3 regions of the Thauera sp. ZXT1-4 genome follow, and region 1 is predicted to be linked to each of the others. Evidence: predicted binding sites of a transcription regulator. Region 1 holds the regulator's gene; each other region holds the start of a gene.
The links. Region 1 encodes FNR, which switches genes on or off when oxygen is low (the NO sensors DNR and NnrR bind a similar motif). Its sites were predicted from a motif close to TTGANCTAGNTCAA; they were not measured.
Positions count from the first base shown of each region.

Region 2: the regulator FNR is predicted to act here: its motif matches at 3,017-3,030, upstream of ACUH78_RS13075 (tetrathionate reductase family octaheme c-type cytochrome).
Region 3: the regulator FNR is predicted to act here: its motif matches at 1,471-1,484, upstream of ACUH78_RS15780 (universal stress protein).

Region 1 covers NZ_JBQWSN020000008.1:24,485-31,410, forward strand. The annotation lists gene ACUH78_RS08360 (PHA/PHB synthase family protein) at 1-150, shown strand, start outside; gene ACUH78_RS08365 (Crp/Fnr family transcriptional regulator) at 154-840, opposite strand; gene ACUH78_RS08370 (SirB2 family protein) at 944-1,327, shown strand; gene fnr (fumarate/nitrate reduction transcriptional regulator Fnr) at 1,344-2,084, opposite strand; gene hemN (oxygen-independent coproporphyrinogen III oxidase) at 2,223-3,614, shown strand; gene ACUH78_RS08385 (sulfite exporter TauE/SafE family protein) at 3,675-4,385, shown strand; gene ACUH78_RS08390 (heavy-metal-associated domain-containing protein) at 4,425-4,634, shown strand; gene ppa (inorganic diphosphatase) at 4,724-5,251, shown strand; gene ACUH78_RS08400 (arsenic resistance protein) at 5,557-6,534, shown strand; gene hyi (hydroxypyruvate isomerase) at 6,563-6,926, opposite strand, start outside.
Region 2 covers NZ_JBQWSN020000016.1:62,040-68,965, reverse strand. The annotation lists gene ACUH78_RS13090 (ProQ/FINO family protein) at 1-102, opposite strand, end outside; gene ACUH78_RS13085 (hypothetical protein) at 293-625, shown strand; gene ACUH78_RS13080 (cytochrome b/b6 domain-containing protein) at 661-1,311, opposite strand; gene ACUH78_RS13075 (tetrathionate reductase family octaheme c-type cytochrome) at 1,314-2,936, opposite strand; gene ACUH78_RS13070 (GGDEF domain-containing protein) at 3,185-5,002, shown strand; gene purM (phosphoribosylformylglycinamidine cyclo-ligase) at 5,075-6,142, opposite strand; gene ACUH78_RS13060 (AI-2E family transporter) at 6,283-6,926, shown strand, end outside.
Region 3 covers NZ_JBQWSN020000027.1:104-7,029, forward strand. The annotation lists partial or broken gene ACUH78_RS15775 (MFS transporter) at 1-1,090, opposite strand, end outside; gene ACUH78_RS15780 (universal stress protein) at 1,757-2,212, shown strand; gene ACUH78_RS15785 (MFS transporter) at 2,287-3,777, shown strand; gene ACUH78_RS15790 (Crp/Fnr family transcriptional regulator) at 3,864-4,718, opposite strand; gene ACUH78_RS15795 (protein adenylyltransferase SelO) at 4,799-6,370, opposite strand; gene ACUH78_RS15800 (ABC transporter permease) at 6,432-6,926, opposite strand, start outside.

The sequences.
Region 1 (6,926 bases):
GGCGCGCAGGCCTGCGAGGGAAGCTGGTGGCCGGACTGGATGGCCTGGCTCAAGCCGCGCGCCGGCGAGCAGGTGCAAGCAAGGGCGGCCGCGAATGCGGCGTTCCCTGCGCTGGCCGACGCGCCGGGAGAATACGTGCTGGAGCGTTGAAGTTCAGGCGCCGTAGCGCGACAGCCGGGCGGGGTCGTGCAGGGTGATGCGCTTGCCCTGCACGCTGATCAGGCGGGCATCGCTCAGGTCGTGGAAGATGCGTGACAGGGTTTCCGGCGTCAGATTCAGGCGCGAGGCGATCACCTGCTTGCTGGTGGGCAGCGCGATTTCGCAGGGCGTGTCGCTGTCGGCCACCTGCAGAAGATAGCCGATCACGCGCTGCGTGCTCGAGCGCAGCGAGTAGGTTTCGACGTCCTGAATCAGCCCATGCAGGCGGATCGCCATGCCGGCGAGCAGTTTGTGGGCGAAGGTCGAATCCTGGTCGATGAGCTCGGTCACCACCTGCTGGCCGACGTGGATCAGCACGGTGTCGGTGAGTGCCTCGGCAAACACGGGGTAGGGGTGGTCCATGAACATCACCGCCTCACCGAAGCTCTGCATCGGGCCGATGATCTCCACCACCTTCTCGGTGCCCTGCGAGGATGAGAACGCAAGCTTGACCTGACCGGAGACGACGAAGTAAAAGCCGTGCGGTTGATCCCCGCGCTGGAACAGCACTTCGCCGCGTGCCACCTGGCGCTCGCGGGTGAAACGCGCCACGAGCTGGATGTCGGCCTCCGAGAGTTCGCCGAACAGGGGGATGCGGCCCAGCAGGGCGGGGATGTCGAGTTGTATGTGGGAATGAGGCATCTCGGAACTCTCCGGTGGGGTCGCAATTCTAATCGAGCCGCTGTGCCCGGGGGCTGGCGGCAGCACATTCCGGCTCTCTGGCCGGTCACCAAAGGGAGAAGGGATGTTCTATTACGCGATCAAGAATCTGCACATCACCTGCGTGGTGCTGAGCGCGGCGGGGTTCCTGCTGCGGGGGCTATGGATGATGACCGGAAATCCATTGCTGCAGCATCGCCTCACCAGGATTCTGCCGCATCTGGTGGATACGACACTGCTGTTGTCGGCGATCACCCTGACCGTGCTGATCCAGCAGTATCCCTTCGTGGCGGGCTGGGCCACGGCGAAGATCCTTGGTCTGATCGTCTACATCCTCCTCGGCACGGTGGCGCTCAAGCGCGGACGCACGCAGGGTATTCGCGTCGGCGCCTTCGTGGCCGCGCTGCTGGTCTACCTGTGGATCGTCTCGGTGGCGCTGACCAAGCAGGCCGCCGGCTACCTTGCCTGAACGCGTACGCGAGCGCTCAGCGCACGCCCTGCTGGTGCTGGATGAGCTTCTTCAGCCCGGCAGGGTCGAGCAGCTTCACATGCTTCTGCTGCACCGAGATCAGCCCGTCTTCCTGGAAGCGCGAGAAGGCCCGCGACACGGTTTCGAGCTTGAGCCCCAGGTAGGAGCCGATCTCTTCGCGCGTCATGCGCAGGTTGAAGTCCTGCGGCGAGAAGCCGCGCGCGTTGAAGCGCTGCGACATGTTAAGCAGGAAGGCAGCCAGGCGCTCCTCTGCGCGCATCGAGCCAAGCAGCATCATCACGCCGTGGTCGCGCACGATCTCCCGGCTCATGACCTTGTGGAACTGCAACTGCAGCCCCTCGATCTCGTGCGACATCTGCTCGAGCTTGTCGTAGGCGATCACGCACACCTCGCTGTCCTCGAGCGCGATTGCGTTGCAGGAGTGGGCTTCGGTGCTGATGCCGTCCAGGCCGAGGATCTCGCCCGTCATCTGGAATCCGGTCACCTGCTCGCGGCCGTCCTCGAGCAGCACATCGGTCTTGAACGAGCCGGCGCGGATGGCGTAGATGGCCTCGAAGGGATCGCCGGCCCGATAAAGGCAATGCTGGCGCTTCACCTTGCGGCGCGCACCCACCAGATCGTCGAGCCGGCTCAGTTCGCTGTCCGACATCCCGAAGGGCAGGCACAGTTCGACGAGGTTGCATTGCGAGCAGGCCACTTTCAGCCCGCTCACGGTGATTGGCACGGTAGCCCTCATCTGCACGATAATCCCGCTTCCCAGAAAAAAGACCCCGGTGAGGGTTTAATAGGCGTCTAAAACATGCCCGTTGACCCACGTCAACCTAAAGATTCCGGTGATCTGCCATTGTTTGGCACACACCTCAGCAGCAAGATCATGAAAAGTCAGAACGAACTCATCTTCGATCCGCAACTGATTCGTCGCTTCGACATCAACGGACCGCGATACACCTCTTACCCCACGGCGGACCGCTTCGTCGAGGCCTTCAATGCGGATGCGCTCAAGACCTGGCTCGCCAAGAGGGGCGTGGGCGGCGTAAGCAAACCACTTTCATTATACTTCCACATCCCCTTCTGTAACACGATCTGCTATTACTGCGCCTGCAACAAGATCATCACCAAGGATCATGGGCGCTCTGCCAAGTATCTGAAATATCTGGCGAAAGAGATCGAGATGCAGGCCGCCTGCCTGACCGGCAGCCGGCAGGTCACCCAGCTGCACCTGGGGGGGGGCACGCCGACCTTCCTGTCCCACGACGAGTTGCGAGAGCTCATGGCGGCGGTGCGCGAGCACTTCACGCTGGTGCCCAATGGCGAGTATTCCATCGAGGTCGACCCGCGCAAGGTCGACTTCGAGACGGTGAAGCTGCTCGCCGACCTCGGTTTCAACCGCATGAGCGTGGGCGTGCAGGACTTCGCCGAGGACGTGCAGGCGGCGGTCAACCGCATCCAGAGCTACGACGAAACCAAGCTCGTCATCGACGCGGCGCGCGCCACCGGTTTCAAGTCGGTGAGCATGGACCTCATCTACGGCCTGCCCAAGCAGAACGTGATCAGCTTCAACCGCACGCTGGAGCAGGTGCTCGAGATCTCGCCCGACCGCATCTCGCTGTACAGCTATGCGCACTTGCCGGGCCTCTTCAAGCCCCAGCGCCGCATCAACAGCGGCGACATGCCCACCGCGGATACCAAGCTGCAGTTGCTGCAGCTGGGCATCCGCCGCCTCACCGAGGCGGGCTACGTTTACATCGGCATGGACCATTTCGCCAAGCCGGACGACGAACTCACCGTCGCCCAGCGCCAGGGGCGTCTGCATCGCAATTTCCAGGGCTACTCCACCCAGGCCGAGTGCGATCTGCTCGCCTTCGGCGTGTCGGCGATCGGCAAGATCGGGCCGGTGTATGCGCAGAACGTGAAGAGCCTGGACGAGTACTATGATGCGCTCGACCGCGACGAACTGCCGGTGCTGCGCGGCATCGAGCTTACCGCAGACGATCTGCTGCGGCGCGCGATCATCCAGGCGCTGATGTGCCACTTCGAGCTGTCCATGCAGTCGATCGAGATCGCCCATCTGATCAACTTCCGCGAGTATTTCGCCGAAGAACTCGCCGACCTGCAGGAGATGGAGAAGGCCGGCCTGGTGAAGATCGATGGCGACTGGATCAGCGTGCAGCCCGGCGGGCGCCTGCTGGTACGCGGCATCGCGATGGTGTTCGACCGTTACCTGCGCGCCGACCGCGAGCGTGCGCGCTACTCGCGCGTGATCTGAGTATTGCGGCAACGCAGCGTAGAATGAGGCCTCGCATTCCCCGCGGGGCCTTTTTCATCCATGCCTGACACCGGTTACATCGCAGTCTTCCTCATCGGCCTGCTCGGCGGCACGCACTGCGTGGCCATGTGTGGCGGCATCGTCGGTGCACTGACCATGCAGGTGCAGACGCCTGGCGGCAAACCGCAGTGGCCGCTGCACCTGGCGTACAACATCGGCCGCATCACCACCTACACTGCGCTCGGCGGGGCGGTGGGTCTGCTCGGCTCGGTCGGCCTGCTCTACGAAGGCATGCTGCCGGTGCAGATGGCGCTGTACGTGCTCGCCAACCTCATGCTGATCGCGCTAGGGCTCTATCTCACCGGCTTCACCCGCCTGCTCACTCCGATCGAGCGTGCCGGCGGCGTGCTATGGCGGCGCATCCAGCCCGCGACCCGGCGCTTCCTGCCTGCGCGCTCGATCCGACAGGCGCTGCCGCTTGGACTACTGTGGGGCTTTCTGCCTTGCGGGCTGACCTACTCCGTCCTCGCCACCGCGCTGGTCACCGGCTCGGGTACGCGCGGGGCAGGGCTGATGCTGGCCTTCGGCCTGGGGACGCTGCCCAATCTGCTGCTGGCAGGCATGTTGTTCAAGCGGTTTCGTGACATCACCCGCAACCGCTGGGTCCGCATTGCGTCCGGCGTGCTGGTGCTGGGTTTCGGGGTGTTCGGCCTCTATCATGCCCCCACACTGGGCGGTGACCTGTGGCGTGGTGTGGTCTGCGTGACCTGAGGGCGCCGTCCGGCGTTCGGTATCGACAAGGAGCAACACATGAATGAAGTGACGATCAAGGTGGACGGCATGAGCTGCGGCGGATGCGTGAAGAATGTGACCGGTGTGCTACAGGCGCTGCCCGGCGTGCAGGACGTGCAGGTCTCGCTCGGGACGGCGTCTGCCACCGTGCGCCACGACCCTGCACAGACTTCGGTCGAGGCGCTGCGCGCTGCGGTCGAGGATGCCGGGTTCGACTCCCCGGCCTGATGGTTTTCATGCGGACGGGGCAATGCCGCAGTGCAAGAAATTGTGGTTTCCCCCTATAATCCGCGCACATTTTTCCACGGGAGGGATTCATGGGCTTCGATATGGTCAGCGCCGGCAAGGATGTGCCGAACGACATCAACGTCATCATCGAGATCTCCGCGCAGGGCGATCCGATCAAGTTCGAGGTGGACAAGGACAGCGGCGCCGTCTTCGTCGACCGCTTCATGGGCACCTCGATGCGCTACCCGCTCAACTACGGCTACGTGCCGCACACCATCGCCGGCGACGGCGACCCGGTGGACGTGCTGGTCGTTACCCCCTTCCCGCTGCAGCCGGGCGTCGTCATCCGCTGCCGTCCGGTGGGTGTGCTCAAGATGGAAGATGACGGCGGGGTGGACGCCAAGGTCGTCGCCGTGCCGGTGTCCAAGCTGACCCCGCTGTACGACAAGGTGCAGACCACCGACGACCTGCCCGAGCTGCTGATGAAGCAGACCGTGCACTTCTTCGAGCACTACAAGGATCTCGAGCCCGGCAAGTGGGTCAAGGTTCTGGGCTGGGGCACGGTTGAAGACGCCAAGCAGGAGATCCTGAACGGTCTCGCCGCCGGCAAGAAGTAACAGGGACGGCTGGGCCGTCGCTGGTGAAGGGGCCCGCCGTGTGCGGGCCCTTTTCCGTCCACGACGGCGCGGGGGACACAGAGTGCGTCCGCGTGTTGACGAGCGGGGCTGCTGCCAGTAGTGGCAGCGGTTTTGCCCGCAATGTGCCTGCGATGGCAGCTTGCTGGCGCAAGGCGCCCGGGGCGGCAGACCATGGTCTGCGCCAGACAAGGGGGCTGGCAGGCTGGCATCACGCTTGCTTGTGCCTCTCCCGCTGCTACGATGGCGGCATCGGATCACAACAGCGACAACAGGGAAGACCCGCCATGCTCGCGCTCCTCATGAAGATCAACAAGAACCTCATCTTCGCCATCCCGGTGGCGATGGTGCTGGGCTTCGGCTTCGGCCTCGTCGCGCCGGTGGCGTGGCTCAAGTCGCTGATCGTGCCGCTCACCTTCCTGATGGTTTATCCGATGATGGTGAACCTCAAGCTGCAGAAGGTGCTCGAGGGCGGCGACCTCAAGGCGCAGGCGCTCGCGCAGGCGATCAATTTCGCCATCATCCCCTTCGTGGCCTTCGGCCTCGGCAAGCTCTTCTTCCCCGAGCAGCCCTTCTATGCGCTCGGCCTGCTATTGGCCGCGCTGCTGCCTACGAGCGGCATGACCATCTCGTGGACCGGTTTCGCCGGCGGTAACCTCGGTGCTGCGGTCAAGATGACCGTGCTCGGCCTCATCCTCGGCTCGCTCGCCACCCCGCTGTACGTGCGCTGGCTGATGGGGGCGGAGGTGCCGGTCGACATGGCCGCGATCTTCATGCAGATCATCATCATCGTGTTCCTGCCCATGGTTGCCGGCCACTTCACGCAGAAGTGGCTCATTGCCCGCCACGGCCAGGCCGAATACCAGAAAACCTGGGGGCCACGCTTCCCGCCATTCTCCACGCTCGGCGTGCTCGGCATCGTATTTGTCGCACTCGCACTCAAGGCGAAGGACCTCGTCGCCCAGCCCGGAGAGATCGTCGTCGTGCTGGTGCCGCTGCTGTGCCTGTACGGCATCAACTACGTGCTCAGCACGGTGGTTGCCCGCACCCTGCTGCCGCGTGGTGACGCCATCGCGCTGGTCTACGGCACGGTGATGCGCAATCTCTCGATCGCGCTCGCGTTGGCGATGAACGTGTTCGGTGGCGAAAGCGCGGGCGCCGCGCTGGTCATCGCGCTCGCATACATCCTGCAGGTGCAGTCGGCGGCGTGGTACGTCAAGCTCACCAACCGCCTGTTCGGTCCCGCACAGCCCAAGGCCGGCTGAAGCCCAGGGAAGATGGCGTGGCCGGAGGTCAGTCGGACCGGGCCCGGCCGGTCGTCGCTGAGTGCATCCACGCCAGGCCGTCGCGGGTGCCGGCCGCTGGGCGGTATTCGCAGCCAATCCAGCCCGTGTAGCCGATGCGGTCGATGAAGTCGAACAGCCAGGGGTAGTTGATCTCGCCGCTGCCCGGCTCGTGCCGGCCTGGCGTGTCGGCGATCTGGATGTGCCCGATGCGCGGCAGGTGCCGGGCGATCGTGTTGGCGAGTTCGCCTTCCATGCGTTGCATGTGATACACGTCGTATTGCAGGAAGAGGTTGTCCGCGCCCACTGCATCGATCAGCGCGATGGCTTGCGCGCTGTGATGCAGGTGGAAGCCGGGGATGTCGAAGGTGTTG
Region 2 (6,926 bases), on a different contig from region 1:
GAGCATCGCGCGCGGGTCGACCTTTGCTCGAACCTGTTCGCTCGTAGCTGCCTCGGCGGAAGCCGGCTGCTCTGCAGCAGCCTCGATCTGTTCTGAAGTCATCTTTGCAAGAACTCTGGATTCGGTATAAAAGTCTGAATAGGCATAGAGCGAAGTACAGACGTGGGGTACGGTGGCATGGGGACGATCGGGACCGCATTCTAACCCGAGCACCCCCTCCCTGCGTCCGGGCGGGCGGTCGATGTGCGTTCGGCGCCCACAGCCGAGTTGTCGATCGAATCAGGAGCAGATCATGAGAGAACGCTGGCGCCGCTTACCGGGCTCGCGGACCGAACCCGCAGGCCTGGAGCGCAAGATATTACGCCGGCTACCGTTGATCGCACTCGCGGGTACGGCTGCATGCATCTCTATTTCCTTGCTTGCACGCCTGATGTGGTGGGGCGACGACAGCAACGAAACCCTGCGCTCGCTGCAGATGATTGACATCTGGGTGATCGCAGCCGTGGTTCTGCACTGGACCGTAATCGCGGTCGTCGCAATCTACGCCTTCATCATATTCGTGATGAAGGGGCCGGCTTACATTGCCGACCGTTACGAGCTTCCAGACGAGGACGCCCCGCGCTGACCAGCCGCGGGGCGTCGGGCAAGCAAGAGATGCGCTCAGACTTTGCCTGCGGGAGCCTTGCCACTATTGGCAGGGGCGTGATGCTCATCTATTTCTTCCCAGCCAGTGATCATCGCCTTGACGTGCGCGAAGACCGTGTGCCCGGTCGTGGTCAGGTACACGTGGATGAAGAAGAACGCCGTGATCATGAATGCGCCGGCCGTATGCACGATGGCCACCGTCTCGAGCGTGAAGTACTTGTCCAGCCCGAGCTGCGCCCAGTTGCCGTAGAACAGGTACAGCAGCCCTGAGCCCCAGATTACCGGCGAGATGAACGCCAGCAGAGCGAGGTAAGCCAGGCGCTGCAGCGGGTTGTGCTTCTGCACCACCGTCTTGCGGAACGGGTGCGGCATGTCCTTGAAGATCCCCACCGTGTAGTAGAGCACCATCGCCCCGACGTTCCGCATCGAAGGCAGATACTGACGCCACTCACCGGTGGTGAACTGCCAGAAGATCGTGAAGGCCCAGATCGTCAGCAGGGTCCAGGCGGCGAGCGTGTGCAGGTCGACGGCATCCTTGAAGCCCATCAGGCTGTAGCTGCCATGGATCTCGAAGCCGGTGATCATCATCACGATGATCAGCAGCGCCTGCGACCAGTGCCAGAAACGCTCATAACGCTTGTAGATGTAGATTCGGTTCTCACTCATTTTCAGTGCCTCTTGCGACGGGTGAGGATACGGGCAATGCCGTGGATGGAGCCGGCGCCAATCGCGCCAATAATGGCCAGACCGCCGAGCAGATCCACCCAGCCGTTACGGTCGCGGCCCGGCAGATAGATGTCGGTGATCTCGTTCAGGCGGCCTTCTTCGGAGCGGGTATGGCACTCCTGGCACTGCACAGCCTTCTCCTTTGGCGCCACCATGTGCGTGATGAACCAGTTCATCCGCGTCTCGATGAAATCGAACTGACCGCTGTAGGGCAGGCCAGCGTACTCCATGCCAAACTTGATCGACTTCTCGTAGTCCCAGTTGCCCCAGAACGCCGCGTCATCCTTGCCATAGACGTGGTTGACCACCAGCGTCTTGTTCACCGGGTCGTACGGTTGCTTGCCGACCATGACCTTGAACGGCCAGATGCGTGCACTCGGGTCGCTTGCGGAGCCCTCGACGCGATTCAGTTCAAGGATCTTGGAGTCATCGATCTTGTCGGTGATCGCGACCTGATGCACGACGCCGTTGTACCACTTGTAGGTGGGCCGCACGTTCTCGCCGTACTCGAAGTCGCCCTTGTCAGCCGAGTAGCTCAGGTGGCCATGATCGTCCTTGATGAACAGCCCCTTGCCGTTCTCGTCACGTTTACCGGCCGTCGACCAGTCCCACAAGGTCTTGGTGGGGATGCCGCCACGGGCGAACTCGGGGATGTGGCAGGTCTGGCAAGCCACGCGGTTGGCGTGATGGTTAAGACGCTGATCCTCATGCGGGGTGAGGTCGTGGCACGACTCACAGGTGGCGCGATTGTGGTCCTCATGCTTCATGTCCAGACCCTTCACGTCCTTCGCGGTCGCAGCGTAGCGGCTGCCGGAAGGCTGGTGCGCGTTGAAGGTGTGGCAGTCGGCACAGTCGAGGTTGGCACCATCCTTGGCCATGTGCACATCCACATCGCGATGCGGATCGATCAGCGAAGTATCGAGGTCGCCATGCTTGACCGCGTCGCCGCCGCCGCCGTTGAAGTGGCACGCGCCACAGTTCTCGCGCCCGGGCTTGCCCACGTTCTGCGCGACCTTGGTCAGATCGGGCGGCTGAACGATCTTGCCGCTGCCCTTGGGCATCTCTCGCGGCTCGTAGAGGGGGTGGCCTGCATCCGTCGGCACTTTCTTGTAGGTGGCCGTGGTGTCGTGACAGGCGAGGCAGTCGACGTTCTCTTCGTTGGAGAAGTCGTAGTTCTTGTCCTTCCAGTCGTAGCCGGCGTGGCAACTCGTGCAGCGCGGCTCGTTGGAAAGGATGGAGCCGCAGAAGTTGTTGGCGGCATGCTGCTTGCCAAGCTTCTTCCCGGTGGTGGGGCTAATGGTTTCCCAGGTCCAGTGCACGCTCTTCATGACCTGGTGACTGGCCTCGTTGTGACAGGCCAGACAGGCCTTCGTCACCTCCGGTCCACTATTGAATGGCCCCTGAAGCTCCTTGAACTTGCTGTGGTCCGCCGTACTCTGCGGCTTGCCACCTGAAGCGGCCACCGGTATGTCGCCCGCCGCGGGCGCCCCGATTGCCATGGTGCTGGCTACCATGATGATGGTGGCGCCCAGCCAATGGCGCCACCCCGATGTTCGTCCATTCATCTCTGTCTCCTCCAAGGAACTCCGGTTACAAGCGAAATTTTACGCCGCCGCTCAATATCAGCTTTTGATTAATGTCTAACTTGAGCGATATCAAACCGAGAAAAAGTCCATGCAAGCTCCCCGGAGGACGGGACGAACTACCACGCCAGTCCCGGGAAGCCCCGTATAATTCCCGCGTTGATCCACCGCAGCGTGTGTCGGCAGCGATTGGCCGGCCCGTGCCATCTCGCCCCTCTTCCCACAAGCTCATGTCCACCTTCAGCAACCCGTCCGAGATCGCGCGTGAAGCACTTCGCCAGCTGGCTATGCGCCGCGTGGCACCAACTCCAGACAACTATTGCAAGCTCTACCACGAGATCTCCGGCACGGAAGCGGACGAGGACATCCTGCCCGAAGCCTTCATGCGCCGGCTCGCAGCGCGCCTCCCACGCGACAGCGCCGAGCGCCATCGCAACGCCCGCGAACTGGACCAGGCACTTACCGCAGGGAAACCCGCCGCGATCGAGGCCGCGCTGGGACGCTACCTCGACGGGCTGAAGCTGGCCGAGCAGCCGGCGTGGAACGAGCTCATCACGGGCCTGCTGCGCCAATGGGAAACGCGACACAGCGGGTGGACGACTGCACGCAAGCGGGAATCGCTCGAGCGCGTGCTCAACGCCTCGGACCCCGCCACCCTCTTCAACCGCCTCCAGGGGCTGGTCAGGGGCTGGAGCCAATCGAACACGGCACAGGACGAGGCCGTCGAACCACTCCCCGACGGCGACGCAGCCGGCAGCCCGCCCGCCGAAGCCACGACTGCGGCAGCCCCCTCCAGCACCGCCCCCTGCGGGATTGCGACCGAGGCGAGCGCCGAGTTGCGCGCGCTACTGGAACAGAGCCTCAAGCAGGCCATTCCTCCGCTGTTGCACGAACACCCCGAACTGCAGCAGAAAGCACGCGCGCTCGCCCGTGAGCTTGAAGGCCGCAACAATGCGAGCGAGCTCCGGAGTTTCAGCCTGGCGCTGCGGGCCTTCGTCGGTGAGATCGAGTCCGCTGCGCTCGACGACGAAGAGGTAAACCAAGGGCTACTTGAGCTCCTGCGGCTGCTGTTGCGCAACATCGACGAGCTCGTGTTCGATGACAAATGGCTCAGCGGCCAGATCGAAATGCTGCGCGAGGTCGTCGAAGGCAGACCGGACCCACGCCAGCTGGACGACGCGGGGCGCAGGCTGAAGGATCTGATCTTCAAGCAGAGTCAGCTCAAGCACTCATTGGCCGAAACCCAGCGCCACCTGCGCGACATGCTGGCCGGCTTCGTCGACCAGCTCGCTCAGTTCGCCGAAAGCACCGGCACCTACCACGACCGCATCGGCAACTGCGCACAGCGCATCGCAAAGGCACAGGACATCACCGAGATCGGCCCGCTGCTCGACGAGGTAATGACGGAAACACGGAGCATTCAGGAAGAGGCCCGCCGTTCACGTGACGAGCTGATTGCGGCACGCGAGCAGGCAGGCAAGGCCGAGCAGCGCATTTCCACGTTGCAAGCCGAGCTGGAGGAAGCCAGCCGGCTGATGCGCCACGACCAGCTCACCGGCGCCCTGAACCGGCGTGGGCTGGAAGAGATGTTCCACACCGAGGCCGCGCGTGCCGCACGCCACCGCTCGAAGCTCGCCGTCGCGCTGCTGGACATCGACCACTTCAAGAAGCTCAACGACTCCCACGGACATCGGACCGGCGACGAAGCGCTCATCCATCTGGCACGGGTGGTGCGCCAGCACCTTCGTCCCCAGGACGTGCTGGCGCGCTTCGGTGGCGAGGAGTTCGTCATCCTGTTGCCCGAAACCGGCAACGACGCTGCGCAACAGGCGCTCGTGCGCCTGCAGCGCGAACTGACGCGCGAGTTCTTCATGGCCGACCAGCAGAAGGTGGTGATCACCTTCAGCGCAGGCGTAACCCCGGTCGCCGACGGCGAGGCACTCGAAAGTGCCCTGAAACGCGCGGATGGTGCGATGTACCGCGCCAAGCAGGCTGGACGCAACCGCGTCATGACGGCACCGCTTCCCGCCCCGCCTGCATCGTCCTGATCCACGCACCCCAGTTCCGCGCCAGCAGGACGGGGAAGCCGGGCGCCCGCAGGTGCCCGGCCAACACGGTCGTCAGCCGACGATGGTCTGGGCCTCACCTTCGCGGCGGGCATCAATGCGGCCGATGCGATACACCGTCTCGCCTTCTGCCTCCAGCTTCTGCATCACAGCATCGGCATCCTGCGCCGACACGATCACCACCATGCCGATGCCGCAGTTGAACACACGGTACATCTCGTCTTCCGCCACACGGCCGGCCATCTGCAGCCACTGGAAGAGTGGCGGCAGAGACCACGACTCGACATCGATCCGGGCAGTGAGCTCGTCGCGCAGGATGCGGGGAACATTCTCGGTGATGCCGCCGCCGGTGATATGGGCCATGCCCTTGACCACGCCAGGCATCGCCTGCATGAGCGCCAGCATCGGCTTCACGTAGATGCGGGTGGGCGCCATCACCACGTCGCGGAAGGCCCGGCCATGAAAAGGCGCGTCCATGTCGGTCCCCGTGCGCTCGAGGATCTTGCGGATCAGCGAGTAGCCGTTGGAGTGCGCACCGCTGGAAGCCAGCCCCAGCACCACGTCGCCCGGCACGATCCTGCTGCCGTCGATGATGTCGGCCTTCTCCACCGCACCCACCGCGAAACCGGCCAGGTCGTACTCGCCCTCCGGGTACATGCCGGGCATCTCGGCCGTCTCCCCACCGATCAGTGCGCAACCTGCAAGCTCGCAACCACGCGCGATGCCGCTGACCACGTCCGCCGCAGCATCCACGTCGAGCTTGCCGCAGGCGAAGTAATCAAGGAAGAACAGCGGCTCGGCACCCTGCACCAGGATGTCGTTCACGCTCATCGCCACCAGGTCCTGACCTACGGTGTCGTGCTTGTTCAGCTGGAAGGCCAGCTTGAGCTTGGTGCCGACGCCATCGGTGCCGGACACGAGCACCGGCTCCTTGTACTTCTTCGACAGCTCAAACAGCGCGCCAAAGCCGCCGATGCCGCCCAGCACCTCGGGGCGCATGGTCCGCTTGGCCATCGGCTTGATGCGATCGACCAGCGCGTCACCGGCTTCGATGTCCACCCCCGCGTCGCGGTACGACAGGGGCGCCTGGGGTTCAAGAGGGGCTGGATGGTAATCGCTCAAGATCGTTCCTTTGGGCTCGCTGGATGCAGGATCGGAGCCGCCTGGCGGCCGGCCGTGCTTGAGGCCGCAACGCCAAGTGGCTACATTTACGTGTTTCGCGGGCCGTTTTGTCCCGCGCCAAGTCCGCGATTTTACTTGAAATGAACTCACCTCGCGCCGATCGCCTGCAAACCTTCGCCTGGGCCGCGGCCGGCCTGGCGATCCTGGGCCTGTTCTGGCTGCTCGGCCCCATCCTCACCCCGTTCGTGATCGCCGGCGTGTTCGCCTATATCTGCGACCCGGCCGTGAACTGGATGGTGGCGCGCCGCGTTCCTCGTGCAATCGCCGTGCTGCTGGTGATCATCGGCCTCGGACTGCTACTGATCGCGCTCGCCCTGATTCTGGTGCCGATGGTCTACCGGGAAGGCCTGCTGCTGGTGCGCCGACTACCGGATCTGGTTGAAATGTACAACGCGCAGATCGCCCCCTTGCTGCAGTCGCGACTCGGGATCGAGGCGCAGCTCGATGCAGCGCAGTTCCGTGCACTCGTCGCGGAGAACTGGACCAGCGCACAGGACATCGTGCCCGTCGTTCTGGGCCACCTGAAGACGGGCGGCATGGCATTGCTTGGATTCCTCGCCAACCTGTTCCTGATCCCGCTGGTGATGTTCTATCTCCTGCAAGAGTGGCCGCACATCCTGGACGCACTCCGGCGCATCGTGCCCCGCCCCTGGCTGGCGCGCACGATGCGCATCCTTCAGGACATCGACTCGGTGATGTCCGAGTTCCTGCGCGGACAGCTGTC
Region 3 (6,926 bases), on a different contig from region 1:
CGGTGAGATCGAGCAGCGCGCCGAACATGATGGGCAGCAGGAAGCCACCCATGCCACCCACCAGGCCGACGATGCCCGACACTGCACCGATCTCCTTGGGAAACTCGTCCGAGATGTACTTGAACACCGAGGCCTTGCCGAAGGCGAAGGCCACGCCAACGACGAACAACAGCGCGGTGAAGACCCAGACATTCAGATGAATCGCGAAGGTTCGCGGCCCATCCACGGTCTGGACGGTGAATTCGGTATGCGGGTACGAGAGCAGGAACAGGCAGATCCACGACACCCACATCACCCACCAGGTGACCTTGTGCGCGCCGTAGCGGTCCGACAGCCACCCGCCCACGGCGCGCAGGACCCCGCCTGGCAGCGAGAAGCAGGCCGCAAGCAGTGCCGCCACCTGGATCCCCAGACCGAACTCGGCGACGTAGTACTTGGTCATCCACAGCGACAAGCCCACATAGCCGCCGAACACGATCGAGTAGTACTGGCAGTACTTCCACACGCGCGGATCCTTCAACACACGCAGCTGCTCGCGGAAGGTCACCGTCGAGGACACGCGATGCGAAGGATCGTCATAGGTGAAAAACCAGAACGCGAGCGCGATGATCAGCATGGCCGCAGCATAGATCTGCGGCACCGCAGCCCAGCCGAACAGCACCACCAGCGTGGGCGCCACCAGCTTCGTGACGGCGGCGCCCGAGTTGCCCGCGCCGAACACGCCCATCGCAAACCCCTGCTGCGCACGCTCGTACCAGCGCGCGCAGTAGGCGATCCCCACCGAAAACGACCCTCCAGCCAGACCTACGAACAGACCGGCCAGCAGGAATTGCCAGTACTCCGTGGCGTGCCCGATCAGGTAGATGGGCAGAACCGTGCACAGCATCAGCACGAAGAAGACGACCCTGCCGCCAAATCGGTCGGTCATCATCCCCAGCGGTAGTCGGACGAGTGAGCCCGTCAGCACCGGCGTGGCCGCAAGCAGGCCGAACTGGGTCTCATTGAGCGCAAGCATCTCCTTGATCGGGATGCCGATCACCGCGAACAGCATCCACGCCGCGAAACACATCGTGAATGCCGTCGTGCTCATGATGAGCACGGAAAGCTGCTGATACCTGCGCGTTGCCACGTCGGACCACTCCTGCACACCCGACCCCCTCGGGAACAGTCCGAAGCATAGGCATGCAACTGCCTGCGCACCATTCGCCAAAAGCAGGAGGCACAAAGGGCGCAGCCTCTCAACCTACACCTTTCGAACTAGGCCACACCCCGTATCACCACCTCCCCCCGGAACTACTCAGATTCCAGAACATGCCAAAAACATGATCCACTTCAATCAAAAAAATCAAGATGAAATCAAAGACCAAACAAATCCAGCTCTAAAAAAATTGAATGGTTTTTCTCGGCGAGTTTTTACATCACGCCTTGACTTTCTTTAGTCAAGCCGTGATATTAATTGGCGGATATTTTTTGAGCTAAATCAAAAATCAATATAAAACAGCTATTTGCTAACACAGAAAGCACATTGGCATCAATTCCCCATTCGCATTAACAGGCGCCTTTTTTCGAATTGCCCTACCCTCCTTCCGGCTTATGGCGACCCTCCTAAGCGGGGTCTAGACTGATTTCCGAAATGCCGGGGAGTGAATCGTTCGTCTCCAGGGTTCGGCTGAAACACGGCCTGTGTTCAGCACTATCCGAGGTCATCGTCCGCAAGCGCACTCCGGCTGGTCAGACCGCCAACTGGAGGTGTTCCATGAAGATCATGATTGCGTACGACGACTCACGTAATGCGAAGCTTGCCCTCGCGCAGGTCGTCACCCTGTTCGGCAGACTCTCCCCCGAGATCACCCTCGTGACCGTGGTGGAGAACCCGGGCGACTCCACCGACAAGAACCTGGAGTTCTTCGACCAGGAAACCGAGGAGTTGCGCCAGGGGGTGGATCAAGCCCTGGCCTTCTGCTCCAAGGAAGGCATCAAGGCGCATGCGCTGTTCGCGCAAGGCGACGCGCGCAAGATGATTCTCGCCGCCACCAAGAAACACACGCCCGACATCCTCGTCGTGGCCCGCCACAGCCATCAGCCCGACGGTGGCTTCATCGCGAAATCCCTGACCTATTTCGTCGACGAGGTCGACTACATGACCTTCGGCAGCGTCAGCGCATTCCTCGCCCGCCGCGTGGAATGCCCACTGCTGATCCTGCCGAGCTGAGCCGGAACATCAAAACAAGAACAAGCGCCTGACAGAGAAAACGATTTCTCCTCATCACGCATCGAGGCCCCAAAATGGTCGTAGCCGATCTCTTCAAGTACCGGAATCCCGAAATCAGGGCACTGCACCTGACCTGGATTGCCTTCTTCATCTGCTTTTATGTCTGGTTCAACATGGCGCCGCTGGCATCGAGCATGCTGCGCAGCGCCGACTGGCTGACGAAGGACGACATCCGGCTGTTCGCAATTTGCAACGTCGCACTCACCATCCCGGCCCGCATCCTGGTCGGCGCCGCGCTTGACCGCTTCGGTCCGCGCCGTGTGTTCTCCATCCTGATGGTCACCATGGCCATCCCCGCCCTGTTCTTCGCATTCGGCACCACCAAGACGCAGTTGCTGGTGTCGCGCCTGGTGCTGTCGAGCGTGGGCGCCAGCTTCGTCGTCGGCATCCACATGACCGCGCTCTGGTTCAAGCCGCGCAGCATCGGTTTTGCCGAGGGCTTCTATGCCGGCTGGGGCAACTTCGGCTCGGCCGCGGCAGCCATGACGCTCCCGACCATCGCGCTCACCATGTTCGGCGGCGATGATGGCTGGCGATGGGCGCTCGCGATGAGCGGCATCGTGATGGCGGTCTATGGCGTCTTCTACTGGTTCGCAATCACCGACGGCCCCACCAACACCCACAGCAAGCCGCGCAAGACCGCAGCACTCGAGGTCAGCACCTGGGCGGACATGATCAAGCTGATCATCATGACGATTCCGTTGCTGGGCATCCTCTCAGTGCTCGTATGGCGGGTCGAAAAGATGGGCTACATCGACAGCGGCACGGCCTGGCTCTTCCATGCACTGATCGCCTTTGGCGTGATCTACCAGATCATCCAGATCCTTCGAGTGAACGTGCCCATCCTCAAGCAGGGCGTGCCCGAGGACGACCGATACCCGTTCAATAGCGTCGCGGCGCTCAACACCACCTATTTCGCCAACTTCGGTGCGGAACTGGCCGTGGTGTCGATGCTGCCGATGTTCTTCGAGCAGACCTGGGGTCTTTCGGCAGCAGCCGCCGGTCTCATCGCGTCCTCCTTCGCCTTTGTCAACCTCTTCGCCCGCCCGATCGGCGGTCTCGTCTCCGACCGTATGGGTAACCGCCGCTTCGTGATGCTGTCGTACATGTTCGGCATCGGCGTCGGCTTCGTGCTGATGGGGCTGATGAACGAAACCTGGCCGCTGTTCATCGCGGTCGCCGTGACGATCGCCTGCTCGGTTTTCGTGCAGGGCTCCGAAGGTGCCACCTTCGGCATCATCCCGTCGATCAAGCGCCGTGTGACCGGACAGATCTCCGGTATGGCTGGCGCTTACGGCAACGTGGGCGCGGTGTTCTACCTCACGCTCTTCACCTTCACCACCGCCGAGCAGTTCTTCTTCATCATCGCCGGCGGCGCCTTCGTCAGCTGGCTCGTGTGCTTCATCTGGTTGAAGGAGCCGGAGGGAGCGTTCGCCGAGGAATACTACGAGTCGTCGGTCGACCGCCAGATCGCACTCGAAGCGCAACAGGCCAATAGCGCCTGATCGGGCTCCTCAAGCCACGCAAGAACGCCACCACAAAATGTGGTGGCGTTCTTTTTTGTTCTTCAGCAGCGCAGGGAAGGCGCGGATCAGCCTTCGGCCGGCTGTGACTCGGCCGCAGCGCATTCGAGCAGACGAGCCAGCTGCGAACGGTTACGCACACGAATCCGCCTCCCCGTCACGCTGAGAAGCTCGTCCTCGACCAGGCTGCGCAGCACCCGCGAGAAGGTCTCGGGCGTGAGATTGAGGAGCGAGGCGATGGTCTTCTTGGGCGCGGGCAGGATGACGCCCGCCTCGGGCCGTTCCAGCCGGTCGTACTGATCGAGCAGGTAGCTCACAACCCGCACCGAAGCGGTTCCGGCAGCAGTGCAACTGATCGCATCGATAAGACGCTGGATCCGCGCGCAGACCGCCTCCAGCATGCGGTTCGACAAGGCGGCGTCGAGCGCCACCGCCTCGAGGATCCGCTCCCTGGGAACGTGGATCAGCAACGCGGTGCCCACGGCCTGCGTCCAGGTCCGGTAACGGTGTCCGGTGAAGACCCCGATCTCGCCGAACATTCCGCCCGTCTCGAAGATCTCCACCACCTTCGGCCGCCCCTCCGGGCCATGCGACATCAGGCGCACCGCGCCACTGCACACGAAGAAGATCCCGGTCGGCACCGAACCACGCTCGAAGATCGAGGCGGAAGGCGAGAACCGGACGAATGCAGCTTCGCTTGCCAGGATATCCAGCACGCGCGGATCACTGCCTTGCAGAATCGGCATGTCCGCCAGCACCTCCCGGACGGACGCTCTTTTTGTTATCGAATGCACGCGAAACAGCCCCCTGGAATCGGTGCCGGCCATCATCGATGAATGACGACCCACGTCCTGCGCCAAGTGCACATGATCGCGGGCCGTATTTTTTTTCCTATCGTAAGCCCGTTCGCCCCAGGTTTCCATTGCCCAATCGAATGCCGACCTAGGTCGAAAGAACTAGGCTACACCCTACTCAAGGCCAGGCGGACTCCTGCAGTACCCGCTCAGGAACTGCAGGAGAGCATCGAGCAGCCAGCACGCGCACGCGCCCAGTCCGGCCTGCGTGCCGCAAAGCGCTCATAGCCAGGCTGTTCGCGATAGGGGGTGCGCAGCACCTTCATCAGCAGTTCCAACTCGGACAGATCCCCCTGCTCGGCCGCGTCGATGGCCTGTTGCGCAAGATAGTTTCGGGGCACATAGAGGGGGTTCACTGCGTTCATCTCCGCCTTGCGCAGCGCCTGCGGGCGCCCCTCCTGTCGCAGGCGCGCGGCATAGTGGACCAGCCAAGCCTGCAGGGCCTCGGCACTCTGCTGACGGCGTACGGGGTCGTAGAACGCCGGTTCAAACGGACCGCTCTGCGGGGCATGCTCGTCGAGCCCGGCCAGGGTGCGGAAAAACAGGGTCATGTCGATCTCACCGGCCTGCAGTGCTGCATGCAGTTGCTCCAGCAGCCGGTCATCGTCGCCCCCCTGCCACTGCGCAAGGCCGAGCTTGGCCTGCATCATGCGCCGATAGGCCGCATCGTACCGATCCGGAAAGGCGGCCAGCGCCTGCTCCAGCGCTTCGGCCTGACCGATCGCCGGATGGAGGGCATTTGCGAGTTGCCACAGATTCCAGTGCGCGATCCGGGCCTGATGGCCGAAGCGATAGCGGCGACCACCCGCGTCAGTCGTGTTCGGCGTCCAGTCGGGATCGTAGTTGTCGATCCAGCCATAGGGCCCATAGTCGATGGTCAGGCCGAGGATGGACATGTTGTCGGTGTTCATCACGCCATGCACGAAACCGACCCGCATCCAGTGCGCGATCAACTCCGCGGTACGCTGGCACACTTCCTCGAACCAGCGCACCCGCCGGCGCGCAGGGTCCGACTCGGCCGCGCACAATCCGGGAAAGTCACGGTCGATAGTGAAGTCAATCAGTTGCCCCAGCACGGCCTCCTCGCCGCGCGAAGCAAGGATCTCGAAGTTGCCAAAGCGGATGAAGGAAGGTGCCACCCTGCAGACGACGGCGCCCGGCTCTGGGCGCGGATGTCCGTCATAGAACATGTCCCGCACCACCTGTTCGCCCGTGGCGACAAGGCTGAGTGCACGCGTGGTCGGCACGCCGAGGTGATGCATGGCCTCACTGCACAGGAACTCGCGCATGGAGGAGCGCAGCACCGCACGGCCGTCCGCGCGGCGCGAATACGGCGTCGGGCCGGCGCCCTTGAGTTGCAACTCCCAGCGCTCGCCCTGCGGGTTGATCGTCTCGCCCAGCGTAATCGCCCGCCCGTCGCCAAGCTGGCCCGCCCAGTTGCCGAACTGGTGGCCGCCATAGCATGCGGCATAGGGCTCCATGCCCGGAAGCAGCGCATTGCCACCAAATACCTCGGCGAACACCTGGCTGCGGATGTCCGCATCGTCGATGCCCAGCAAGCCGGCCACCTCCGGCGACCACGCCAGCAGCGCCGGCGCACGCACCGGTGTGGGTTCGACACGCGAATAGCAGGCGCCATGCACCTGGCGTACATGCCGCCCTTCCTCCGGGTCGCCGGGCAGCTCGCGCACGAAGCGGTTGTCGAATCGAGGCGCTCTCATGGGGAATCCCTTTTTTATATAGTCGCCGCGGGGCGCGCACGCCGGCCAAGGCTGCGACGCACTAGCCCCGGCGCGGATCGAAAGCGTCGCGCACCGCGTCCGCGAACAGATTCGCTGCCAGCACCAGCACGAACATGAACACGAAGGCTGCGGCCAGTGACCACCAGACCATCGGCTCGCGCGCAAGTTCGGCACGCGCCATGTTGATCATGGTGCCAAAGCTGATCGTGGTCGGATCGACACCGATACCGACGTAGGACAGCACCGCCTCGGCCAGCACCAGGCCGGAAAAATCCATCACCAACGCGATCATCACGATATGCATGACGTTGGGCAGGATGTGGCGGCGCAGGATGGCAGGTGTGCGCACACCGAAGGCGCGTGCCGCCTGCACGTACTCCAGCTCGCGCAGCTTCAGCGTCTCGCCGCGCAGCAGACGGGCCAAGCCCGTCCAGCTGGTGATGCCGAGGATGAAGCACAGCGCCAGCAGGCGCGCATCCGACCGCTCGGCGGCGGTGTCGAACCACTGTGGGTTCGTATCGATCACCACCTGCAT